4 regions of the Terrisporobacter hibernicus genome follow, and region 3 is predicted to be linked to each of the others. Evidence: riboswitches for the same ligand, from Rfam matches in the RefSeq annotation. Region 3 holds a riboswitch; each other region holds the start of a gene.
What was found. Region 3 has a riboswitch for S-adenosylmethionine ahead of JW646_RS13840 (MetQ/NlpA family ABC transporter substrate-binding protein). Riboswitches for the same ligand answer to the same signal wherever they lie in the genome.

Region 1 (3,218 bases), 840 kb from region 3:
GAGAGAAGTGCAGAAAAGCTAAAAGTAGAAATTGGAACAGCTATGAAAGATAGTGAAGAACAATTTATGAAAATAAGCGGTAGAAACATAATAAAAGGCTTACCAGAAACTATAGAAGTTAGTTCACAAGAAATAGCGGAAGCATTAGAAGAATGTATAAAGCAAATCGTAGCTACAACTAGAGTTGTATTAGAAAAAATACCACCTGAATTAGCAGCAGATATAAGTACGTCTGGTATAGTGATGACTGGTGGGGGAGCTTTATTAAAAAATTTAGATAAGAGAATTGAGGAAGCTACAGGAATTCAAGTAATAGTTGCCGACGAGCCTTTATCTTGTGTTGCAAGAGGAACAGGTTCATCATTAAGCACATTAGATTTACTAGAAACTGGCGGAACATTTAAGAGAAGAAATAAAAAATAGTATAAAAGGGCTGTCATAATAATTTTAATTAGTATGTACAGCCCTTTTTAATATAAGTACACAGATGACTCTATTTAGGTGGAGAGTAAGATTGATAGAGCAATAGTTTCAGCCAATTCTAAAATAAAATGAAGTCGAACATTATTAAATGAAAATCTATTATTTTCATCTACTTTATCTACAATACCTACAATTGAATGTGATCCAATTTGCGGGAGTTTTTTACCTACGCCTTTACCTGGTAGAATTGGTCCTTTTCTAATTTGAATGTTTCCTATATTATTTATAGAACCTAAACAGGCATCAATAGCTAAGAATTCACTGTTAGGATGCTTTTCTTTTATTTGATCAAAAGATTCATATATGTTCAAGGCATGAATAGGATTATCTAGGGTACCGTAAACTGGGTATTTAAAGTCGCTATTTTTAAGCATAGTACCGACTAAAGGACCTAAAGCATCTCCTATAGCACGATCTGTTCCTATACAAATAACAACGGTATTTTCATTAATTATATCTTTGAGTATTAAGCTTAATATTTCTATAACATTTTCTTTTTTGTAATGCACTTTGGCTAAATACATAGGAACTTACCTCCCTTCAAAAATATATGAACTACATAATAAAAAAATACATAACTTTAATCAACATAAAATCACTTATACATAATCATATGATGAAAGCTTAAATAGTGTTCTTAAAATAAATAAAATCTTGACACTATAAAAAAAAAGGGTTATCATATACTTGTTAAAAGTAATAATAAAATATATGTGTAATCGTGATTACACCTTATCAAGAGAGGCAGAGGGACAGGCCCTGTGAAGCCCAGCAACCACTCCCATATTGGGGAACGGTGCTAAATCCTACTTAACGGAAACGTTAGAGAGATGAGGTTAGTTAATTATAATTTTTATGTGATAATTAACCTCTTCTGTTAAAGAAGAGGTTTTATTTTTACCCAAATTGACAAAAATAGATAATAAAAGGAGGAAATACAATGTCAAGACATTTATTCACATCGGAATCAGTAACTGAAGGTCATCCAGATAAAATGTGTGACCAAATTTCAGATGCAATATTAGATGCTTTATTAGAGAAGGACCCTTTATCAAGAGTAGCTTGTGAAACAATAACTACTACAGGATTAGTATTAGTAGCAGGAGAAATATCTACAAACGCTTATGTAGATATACAAAAAGTAGTTAGAGATACAGTAAAGGAAATAGGATATACAAGAGCTAAATATGGCTTTGATAGTCAAACTTGCGCTGTGATAACTGCTATAGATGAGCAGTCATCAGATATAGCTATGGGTGTTGATGAAGCTTTAGAAAGTAGAAGTGGAGAACAAACGGAAGAAGAAATTGAAGCTATAGGAGCAGGAGATCAAGGTATAATGTTTGGGTTTGCGTGTAATGAAACTCCAGAATTAATGCCATTACCTATATCTTTAGCACATAAGCTATCTAGAAGATTAACAGAAATAAGAAAAAATAAAACTGTAGATTATTTAAGACCAGATGGTAAAACTCAAGTTACTGTAGAGTACGATGGAAATAAGCCAGTAAGAGTTCATACTATATTAATATCTACTCAACATAGTGAACATGTAGATAATGACACTATAAGAAAAGATTTAATAGAGTTAGTAATAAAAGAAGTTATACCAGCAGATTTATTAGATGATGAAACTAAGATATATATAAACCCAACAGGTAGATTTGTTATAGGTGGACCACAAGGAGATACTGGTTTAACAGGAAGAAAAATAATAATAGACACTTATGGCGGATATTCTAGACACGGTGGAGGAGCATTCTCAGGAAAAGATGCAACTAAGGTTGATAGATCTGCTGCATATGCTGCTAGATACGTTGCTAAAAATATAGTAGCTGCTGGACTTGCAGATAAGTGTGAAATAGAGTTAGCTTATGCTATAGGCGTTGCTAGACCTTTATCTATATTTGTAGACACTTTTGGAACTGGAAAAGTTTCTGAAGCTGAATTAGTTGAATTAATAAATAAAAACTTTGACTTAAGACCAGGTGCTATAATAAGAGACTTAGACTTAAGAAAACCAATTTACAGACAAACAGCTGCATATGGTCACTTTGGAAGAACTGACGTGGATTTACCATGGGAAAGAACTGATAAAGCTGAAGCATTAAGAGAACAATCTTCAATAAAATAATTTTAATGATTAACATAAATAATAAAGAGTTGTATAAAATACGGCTCTTTATTTTTTTTACATTAAGTGATAACATAAAATATATTTATAATACTAATAATTATAAGTAGGCGTTAATAAATGATTTTAGGAGAATTGAAATGGAAAAATTACAAGGAATGGTTAGTGATATAGTCTTTAAAAATGAAGAAAATGGTTATACCATAGCCTCTTTAGCCAATGAAAATGATGAAATAACTATTGTAGGATGTATGCCAACTTTGTCTGTAGGAGAAAGCATAGAAATAGAAGGAAAATGGGTAAACCATAAAATTTATGGATCTCAATTTGAGGTGCAAAGTTTTATACCTGTTACACCATCTTCTCTTGAGGGTATCTATGTTTATTTATCTTCGGGTATGATACATGGAATAGGCGAAAAAATGGCTAAAAGAATAGTAGATAAATTTAGTGTTGATACTTTAGATATTATTCAAAATACTCCAGAAAGATTAACTGAAGTAGAAGGAATAGGTATTAAGAAAGTAAAACAAATCCAAGAAAGCTATGAAGAAAATAGAGAACTTAGAAATATAATAATACAACTATCTCCTTATGGAAT
Region 2 (3,218 bases), 1.7 Mb from region 3:
TTCAACTACTATAAATAAAATACCAAATATGATAAGCATAGTAGCTACTGTTTGGAAATTATAAAATAGCGCATTTATTTGATCATCCCATAGTAATCCAATTACTGCTGCAGGAATACAAGCAATTACTATTTTAATCCACATAATAATTATGTCTTTTTGTACAAATGGTTTTCTATCAAATTTAAAAGGAAAAATCTTTTTCCAATATAAAATTACAACAGCCATTATGGCACCAAGCTGTATAACTACAAAGAACATTTCTTTGAAAGCTGGCGACATACCTAATTGTAGAAATTCATCAACTAATATCATATGGCCTGTACTACTTACTGGAAGCCACTCTGTAATTCCTTCAATAATTCCCAATATGATGGCTTTAAATATTTCTATCCATTCCATGTTTTCACCTCATTTATATTTTCTTTATTTGAATAAAAAAAATCCTAATTAATATTAGGTCCTTTTCTAGTATACCATATAAAGTATGACTTAGCCTCATAATTTTATACTTACCATTTTGTAATAAATTCACAAAATAGTAAGTATAAAAATTTAATTACTTTAAAATATCCTCTAAAACTACCCTTATTTAAAAAAAGTTATCTAAAATATTTCAGATAACTTTTTTCCTATATTAGGTAGTTTCTATGCTATTTTTTCTGAATTTCCTTTGTTACTTTTAAGTCTCGGAAGACCAAATCCTATAGCAACTATACCACACACAAACATTAATATTGGATAGTGTAAGTAACCAATTATTGCAAATGGTGATATACCAGCCAAACCTGCTGCTGTTAATAGTTGGGCTCCATAAGGAATTATACCTTGCCATACTGAAGAAAATATATCCAATATACTAGCTGATTTTTTTGAATCTATTTCATATTCATCTGCTATATCTTTAGCTATTGGTCCAGCCATTACTATGGCTATAGTGTTATTTGCAGTACATAAATCTACAATACTAACTAATGCTGCTATTCCAAATTCAGCACCTTTTTTATTTTTAATTTTACTTTGTATAAAATCAAGTACAAAATCAATTCCTCCATTAAACTTAATAAGTTCAACCATTCCTCCAACTACTACAGATATCATACAAAGTTCAAACATTCCCGCCATTCCTTCAGATACAGCTGTTATTACTCCAAATAAATCTAATGATCCTGTTATTATGCCTATTGTTCCTGCAAATATTACTCCTCCACCAAGAAGTAAAAATACATTTGCTCCAAGAATGGCACCAATAAGTACAAATAAATATGGTAAAACTTTTAATAATTCATAATCATACGCTTCATTTGATACGCTTACATATCCTCTACTCATTACAGTTAACAATATTATGGTTACTATTGCTGCTGGCAGCACTATTAAGAAGTTTACTTTAAACTTATCTCTCATTTCACAACCTTGAGTTCTAGTTGCTGCAATTGTTGTATCAGATATCATTGATAAGTTATCACCAAACATCGCACCACCTACGACTGCACCTAAAACTAAAGCTACTGGTATTCCAGTTTTTGAAGCGACTGCTACACCTATTGGTCCTATTGCAGCTATTGTCCCTACTGATGTTCCCATAGATATTGATATAAAACATCCTATAACAAATAATCCTGTAACTAATAAGTTAGCTGGTACTACTGATAAACCTAAATTTACTACTGAATCAGCTCCACCCATGGCTTTTGATACACCACTGAAAGCACCAGCAAATAAGAATATTATAAGCATTAAAATAATATCTTTATTTCCTCCACCTTTACAAAATACGTCTATCTTCTTGTTAAAATCAACTTCTCTATTAAATAAAAATGCTACTGCTGTTGAAATTATAAAAGCTACTAAAGTAGGCATTTTATAAAAATTTCCACTTATAACTCCACTTCCAATAAATAAAACCAAAAATATAACTAGTGGCAATAATGCCAATGCACTACCTTTTTGTCTTTCCTTACTCATAATTATTCTCCCTTCCTTATAATACTTACTATCAGTTTAAATTTTATTTTCCATACTAAAAAAAGCTTGAGAATAATCTCAAGCTTTTATAAACTATGTTATTCCTCATCTTTCAGCCTTCGCTGCAGGATTTAGCACCTTTTTATATATAAATATATATCGGTTGCCGGGTATCATAGGGCCTGTCCCTCCACCACTCTTGATAAGTAAGTAAATATTTATTTTTATTAATTAATATAATACTAGAGTATTTTTTATCTACTGTCAACTTTTTATTATTAAAAAATTCTAATATATCATATTAAGCACAAACTATTTCTCAGGTATATAAATTTGTTTTGAGTCAAATCCTAAATTTTTAAATTTAGAATATAAAAATTCATACTTACTTGGTACAATTTTTATTACATTCATATCAAAAGGTAATTTTGATATATTTTCTACCTTAAGATCTTTTCTACTAAGTACATCTATATATTCATCACACCAAGGTTTTATAATTTTCGCTTCTCCACTTATTTGCAATCCACATAAATTGTTCATACTTTTATAATCTTCATATACACAAAGAGATATTTTATTGTTTTTTGAAAGTCCTATAAACTTTAAACCGCCTTCACTAATTATATAAATATTTCCATCATAATACTCATATTCTAAAGGTGTCGCTCTTACAAAGTCTCCATATCCAGTAGCAAGTGTACATGTGTTTTTATTTATAAGAAAAGCTTCAATTTCTTTTTTGGTTATATTAACCGGAGGTATAAACTTAGGTGTATTAAAATATTCCCTTAAGTCTTTACCCAATTCCAAGGCTTTTTTCTCATCATATTCACCTAAGTCACCAAATGGTATCCCCACTTTGGAACAAAATGACTTTATCTTTTCCTTATCATCAGTATTAAGCTTATTTATAAACATTTCACCCTTTATAAACTCGCAAAAAATATTTTCATTATTTACAATTTTTTTCAATTTAGCAATTTCATTTAATCCATCTGGTTTATTTAGTCCTATACATACTAAGGCTACTCTTTTCTTACTAAAGTCTATTTTGTTTTCTTCTATATATTTCAAAATTTTTTCGCAACTATTTTGTCCATACAAAGAAAACACTAAGACAATGTTAGAATAATACTTAATATCACTTGGTGCATCAATAATGTCAAAAGATTTTGCTGGGCCTAATATTGGACATACAGTATTTGCAATAACCTTTCCTGTTCCATACTTACTTTCATATAAAATAA
Region 3 (3,218 bases):
AAAATGAGGCTATAAAAGAGCTACAAAGGTGCGCTGGAACACAATTTGATCCTACTTTAGTACATTATTTCATAGAATATATTAATGATATAGAGGAATAATTCCCCTATATCATTTTTAAATTGTATTCTATAGTATTTTTAGATTACTTCTAATTCTTTAGATTTTATTTATTAATTAATTATTTATATATTTTTCAAAAACATATCCAAAATCTTTATTATTGTAATTTTCTCTTATATCGCTCATCCAGCTAAAATTAAACTTAGTAATTTCTTCTATCATATTGGCAGTATTCCCCTCCATACGAGACCTACTTACAGCATCATTTGCCATGTCTAGGCTTTTCATTCCATATTCATATGACTGTCTATTTTTATGCTGTATTTTGCCAATCTCAAATAAAGCTTTATATAAATCTTTTAATTGTTCTATTTGTTTTTTATCAACATCTATACTGAAATAATTATCTGCAAAACTAAATTTTATTTCAACATCTAAATCTACTGTTCCTGCTGTTTCTAGTGTTACCGAGTGAACATTTTCACTACGAAACTCATGTCTTTTTACTACTCTTTTTTTACTTACAGCAGATGCACCATCCACATGTATTAATCCTCTATTTGTAAATACATACTCATCTGATTTTGATTTTATAACAAAGTAGATTTTCTCCCCATCTTCGTTCATTATATAATCATCTCCATCAACTTTGTTAAAGTCCTTTGGATCTATTATCTTTCCTATATCAGATAGACCTAATGTATCTGCTGCCATTTTTCCAAATATATTTCCTGCCATATTGTCCTCCAAATTATTTGATTTTTACTACATTTATATATTATATCATTTTAGGATTTCTATTCAATCATGATAATTTTAAAATTAATTCTGGAGCAGATTTCATGAAAATGTATTATTATATATATCATTTATATAACTATGTTTACTTTAAAATACAGGTATTACAATTCCATTATATTTAGATTCTATAAGTTCTCTGCATTTATCAGATGTAAGAACTTCTTCAAGCACTTTTATTTTTTCCCTATTCTTGTCTTCGATTCTATATGCAAGTAAATTAGCATATTCATCATTTATAGGTGCTGTATAAATTCCGTCTTTCTTTGCACTAAGACCTGCAGGTATGGCGTAAGTTGTATCAACAAATCCAGCTGTAACATCTTCTAATGCTGGAGGAATTTGTGCAACATCTAGTTGAACAAATTCTAAATTTTTCGGATTTTTAGTAATATCCTTGACTCCAACTATATCACCTTTTTTTAGAGCTATTAATCCTTCACCCTCCAAATATCTTAAAGATTTTGATGCTGAAGCAGCATTATCACTTATTGCAATCTTATCTTCGCTTTTAAATTCATCAATAGAGTTTATTTTCTTAGAATATAACACTCCTGGACAAACATATAATTTAGATCCTGCCATTATTTTATAGCCCTTGCTCTTTACCGCCTCATCTAAATATGGTTTGTGTTGAAATAAATTTGCATCTATTTCTCCATTATTTAATGATTCATTAGGTAGTACATAATCATTAAATGTTAAAACCTCCAACTTATACCCTTTTTCTTCTATAAGTGGTTTTAACTCTTCTAATAATTCTCCACCAGGAACTAATGTAGCCCCTACTTTAATTGTTTTATCCTCTTTAGATTCAGGTGATGAATTCGAGCATCCAACTAAGGATGCACATAGTAGTGCACTTAGTGCTAAGTTTAATAATCTTTTTAATTTCATAATAATGTTCCCCCTTAAATTTGTAATAAAATAAAAATCTGCTTTAATTAAGTCACTGGGTGGGCACTACACTTCATGTCGCCAACGAAATATTTTCGTTACCAATTAAGACAACTATGCTGCTTAAGATTTGCATTGTTTATATTCTCTTTTTTATAAATTTTGTATAAATTCAAAACTAATGTATTTTTCTAGTAAATAAAAAAAACTTGAGTATAAACTCAAGTTTTAATAACGAATTTATACTTATCTTTCAGCAAATATACTGCAGGATTTAGCACCATGTATATAAAAATATACTGGTTGCCGGGTTTCATAGGGCCAGTCCCTCCACCACTCTAGATAAGAGATATTTATTTTTTAATTTGATAATTATAGTAACACCATTCTTTTTCAAAGTAAATTATATAATTTATTTTTTATATTTTTATTTATTTTTTATATTAGTCTCCTATTTTTATTATTTTATCTTTAATATTATTAGCAAATCCTATATCATGAGTTATTATCAAGATTGCCATGCCTTTTGACTTTAAATTTTTTATTATTTTTGAAACTTTTTTTATTGAATCCACATCTAATGCTGATGTTGGTTCGTCAAAACAAAGTACTTTTGGTGTTAATGCACAGGCTCTTGCTATGGCAACTCTTTGACATTGTCCTCCAGATAATTCATAAGGATAAGAATTTATTTTTTCCTCTAAATCTACCATTTTCAAAATTTCTTTTGCATCTTTTATTGCATTTTCCTTAGGCTTTTTCAAAACATTTACTGGAGCTGATATTATATTTTCTAAAACAGACATATGTGGAAATAAATTAAAATTTTGAAATACCATTCCTGTTTTATTTCTATTTTTTAATATATGACTTTTATCTCTCATTACACAATTATCTAATATTATTTCTCCATGATCAAAATCTTCAAGACCATTTATACATCTAAGAATTGTAGTTTTCCCTACACCTGATTTTCCCAAAAGTACGCATACTTCACCACTATTTACTTCAAAATTTATATTATTTAGTACTTTATTATTTCCAAAGGATTTATTTAAATTTTTTACTTGTAACATAATTTTTCTCCCATCTTTTTATCTATAATACGCATACTTGTTTTCTATTTTTTTAAACATAATTGTCAAAATTCCAATTAAAACTAAATACACTGCTCCAGCCTCTATTAAAGGAACTATACTTGCCTGTTGATTTTGTGATATTTGAGCGATTCTCAATATATCATTTAACCCTATTACATAAACTATAGCAGTGTCTTTAATTAAAGTTATTACTTCATTAGACATGGCAGGTAACACTCTTTTTATGACTTGTGGAAAAATTATTTTTCTGTACATTTCAAATTTACTAAATCCTAGTACAAAAGCACCTTCATATTGACCCTTGTCTATAGATTGAATTCCACCTCTAAATATTTCAGCAAAGTAAGCTGCATAGTTTAA
Region 4 (3,218 bases), 1.7 Mb from region 3:
AGGGCATTGCCTCTTTTATCATAACTTTGAATATTATTTGTAAACTTGTAGCTCCAAAAGATTTTGCAGCTTCTATTAACCCTTCATCTACCTCATTTAATGCATTCTCAATTACTCTTGCAATAAATGGAGCAGCACCTATAGTAATAGGAACTATGGCTGCTGTTTCTCCAATAGACGTTCCCACAATAAATCTTGTGAAAGGAATTAATGCTATTAGTAAAATAATAAATGGAAAACTTCTAACCATGTTTACTATAAACCCCAAAATACTGTATATTACTTTATTTGGCTTAAGTCCTTTTGGCTTTGTAACCACTAATATTATGGCCATTATAAATCCTAAGATTGTAGCTACTACAGTAGGCACAATTATCATGTATAATGTTTGAAGCAAAGCATCTCCAAGTATTTCAGTTAAGTAAGTATATAAGCTTGTTTTATTCATTTATGATTTCCTCCCATCTAACTTTTTTCCAATTTAGATAATCTTTTATCTTTTCTCTATTATCATTATCCACATTTATAATTAATGACCCAAGTATATCTTCTCCGTATTTTTCTAACTTTCCACATATAATAGAGAAATTTATATCCAAATCTCTTGCCATGGAAGTTATTATGGAATCATTAGAAATTTCTTTTGGGAATATTATTCTTATATTAGTTCCCTTTGGCAGTACAATATTATCTTCTCCAACTAGTTTTTGTAAATTTTTAGAGTTTTTTAAAAATAATTCTTCTGTATCTCCTATTTCTAACACTTCTCCATTTTCCATAATAGCCACTCTAGAGCAAATTTGTTTTATTACTTCCATTTGGTGAGTAACCATAATTATTGTTATATTAAGTTTTTTGTTTATATCTTGTAATAAACTTAATATGGATTTTGTTGTGTTTGGATCTAGAGCTGAAGTGGCTTCGTCGCATAAAAGTACTTTTGGGTTTAGTGCTAAAGCTCTTGCTATGGCAACTCTTTGTTTTTGACCTCCACTTAGGTTTCTAGGTTTCATATTTTTCTTATCCTGAATTCCTACCAATGACAAAAGTTCATCTACTCTTTTGCTTATTTCATTTCTTGAATATTTAAAGCATTCTAGCGGAAGAGATACATTTTCAAATACTGTTTTTCTTTCCAATAGTGAAAAGTGTTGAAATATCATGCCCAAATCTTTTCTTAAAAACCTAAGCTCTCTTTCATCTAAATTTTTCACTTCTCTATCTTGTACTGTTATACTTCCATCCTCATAAGTTTCTAGTCTATTTATGCATCTTAGTAATGTGGATTTTCCTGCTCCACTATGGCCTATTATGCCAAATATCTCACCTTCTTTTATATGCATATTAATATCATTTAAAACTTTTGTTTTTCCATAATGTTTATTCACTTCACATATTCGTATCATATTATTTCCCCCTCAAAAGCCTCTTAATTTTGTCTAAAAATGGTATTAAAAAAAGCCTAAGTATAAACTTAGGCTAAATAACTAATTTATACTCATCTTTCAACTAAAAATAGTTGCAGGATTTAGCACCATGTACAAACGTACTGGTTGCCGGGTTTCATAGGGCCAGTCCCTCCACCTCTCTTGATAAGAGTCTTTTTAATTTTTATTATGTTATAAATATTAATCATTTTCTTTTCAAATGTCAATCATTTTTTTATTTTCATTAATAATTTTTTATTATTTAGCTTTTCTAGTGATTCCTAATTTTGTGTCCATATCTTTTAACATTTTTACGAAATTATTAGTAACATTTTCTCCAGCTCTTACTGTATCATCTACTAATTTAATAAATTCATCTTGTGTTTTATTATAATCATCTTTAGATATTTTATCTAATTTTGCTATTTTAGCATCTATATCTTTTATTGATTTTTCACCCTCAGCAATTAAACTTTCATTCATTTTCTTTAATTCTGCATCTTCAGTTTTTCCATCATTTTTTAATCCATCTACAAATGCTTGAATTTTTTCTTTGCTATCTTTGTAAGCAGCTTTTACATCATTTAAGTATTTTTCATTACCAGGATATTCTTTTTCTTTATAAGTGTTAGTTACTGTATTAACATCTGTATACATGTTATAGTCAGATAATGTTTCAAGGTTTTTGTCGTATAATCCTGTATAAGTGTTTAAATATGTCTTATCTGCTACCTCATCCTTAGTTTCATTGTTAGTGTTAGTATTAGTTTTGTTACTACAAGCCACTGCAGAACAAAGTAGAAGTAAAGATAAAGCTACGGTTACAATTTTTTTCATTTTTTTATCCTCCATTTTGAATTATGTCTTTAATTATTATTATCTCAATTTTTATTTTTTTTATTTGCAAATAAATATTTTCAAAAAATAACCACTATAAAATTAGGTAGTATTTGTAATATTTATTTTTATTCAAGGCTTTATAATTGTATTATTTTTTATAATTAAGTCTATTATTGTTTTTTCATCTAAATTTAATAGCTGATTTTTTAAATAATTATGGCTTTTTATTTATTTTCATATTATACTTTTTGTATATATGTTTTTAATCATTGTATTTAGAGATTTTCTTTAGATATAATTTAATAAAAATTTGCTACCTACCAGAAAAGTATTTACTGATCTGTAAGGAAATTAGTTTATATCAATACATAACTTTATTTACAAAAATACTAACTTTTCTTTCATTAGTTTAATTACTTTTGAGAAAAGTTTTTTTATTTTAAAGTTGTATTTTCTTAAATTATAAGTGGACCTTATTAGATTAAAATTGACTTTATTTTGCTTAAAATAATAGTTAGTTACGTACTTTTGTTGTCTCTTTTTTAATTAAAAATTCAGCATTATTTGTTGAGTTTATATGAAAATATTGGGAGGAAAATATGAATATAATAAAGTTAATTGACAAACTATATAATGAAAATTCACTAAGTAAAAGTGAGATCATCTATATACTTGATAATATTAAGAGTGATGAAATTGATTATTTATGTAAAAAAGCCTTAGCAACTAGAAAGAAGTTTTATGATAATAAGGTATATATGAGGGGTTTGATCGAATTTACAAACTACTGTAAAAATGATTGCTACTACTGCGGTATCAGATGTTCAAACAAGAATATTTCTAGGTATCGACTAGATTTAAAGCAAATTATAGAATGCGCAGATTTAGGATATAAATTAGGATATAGAACTTTTGTATTACAAGGCGGGGAAGACAATTATTTTACTGATG

Region 1: it holds a riboswitch for S-adenosylmethionine, as region 3 does, so the genes downstream of both, metK (methionine adenosyltransferase) here and JW646_RS13840 (MetQ/NlpA family ABC transporter substrate-binding protein) in region 3, are expected to answer to the same signal.
Region 2: it holds a riboswitch for S-adenosylmethionine, as region 3 does, so the genes downstream of both, JW646_RS05710 (Na+/H+ antiporter NhaC family protein) here and JW646_RS13840 (MetQ/NlpA family ABC transporter substrate-binding protein) in region 3, are expected to answer to the same signal.
Region 4: it holds a riboswitch for S-adenosylmethionine, as region 3 does, so the genes downstream of both, JW646_RS02475 (methionine ABC transporter ATP-binding protein) here and JW646_RS13840 (MetQ/NlpA family ABC transporter substrate-binding protein) in region 3, are expected to answer to the same signal.

The regions. Positions count from the first base shown of each region.
Region 1 covers NZ_CP081135.1:2,014,437-2,017,654, forward strand. Annotated here, with positions in the region: gene mreB (rod shape-determining protein) at 1-423, shown strand, start outside; gene yyaC (spore protease YyaC) at 498-1,007, opposite strand; SAM riboswitch class I at 1,213-1,320, shown strand; gene metK (methionine adenosyltransferase) at 1,424-2,617, shown strand; gene recD2 (SF1B family DNA helicase RecD2) at 2,758-3,218, shown strand, end outside.
Region 2 covers NZ_CP081135.1:1,189,667-1,192,884, forward strand. Annotated here, with positions in the region: gene JW646_RS05705 (undecaprenyl-diphosphate phosphatase) at 1-402, opposite strand, end outside; gene JW646_RS05710 (Na+/H+ antiporter NhaC family protein) at 649-1,968, opposite strand; SAM riboswitch class I at 2,071-2,177, opposite strand; gene JW646_RS05715 (flavodoxin domain-containing protein) at 2,281-3,218, opposite strand, start outside.
Region 3 covers NZ_CP081135.1:2,854,702-2,857,919, reverse strand. Annotated here, with positions in the region: gene JW646_RS13850 (sensor domain-containing diguanylate cyclase/phosphohydrolase) at 1-101, shown strand, start outside; gene JW646_RS13845 (PH domain-containing protein) at 178-801, opposite strand; gene JW646_RS13840 (MetQ/NlpA family ABC transporter substrate-binding protein) at 952-1,758, opposite strand; SAM riboswitch class I at 2,002-2,107, opposite strand; gene JW646_RS13835 (amino acid ABC transporter ATP-binding protein) at 2,202-2,834, opposite strand; gene JW646_RS13830 (amino acid ABC transporter permease) at 2,853-3,218, opposite strand, start outside.
Region 4 covers NZ_CP081135.1:504,088-507,305, forward strand. Annotated here, with positions in the region: gene JW646_RS02470 (methionine ABC transporter permease) at 1-448, opposite strand, end outside; gene JW646_RS02475 (methionine ABC transporter ATP-binding protein) at 441-1,406, opposite strand; SAM riboswitch class I at 1,496-1,599, opposite strand; gene JW646_RS02480 (hypothetical protein) at 1,686-2,264, opposite strand; gene hydE ([FeFe] hydrogenase H-cluster radical SAM maturase HydE) at 2,867-3,218, shown strand, end outside.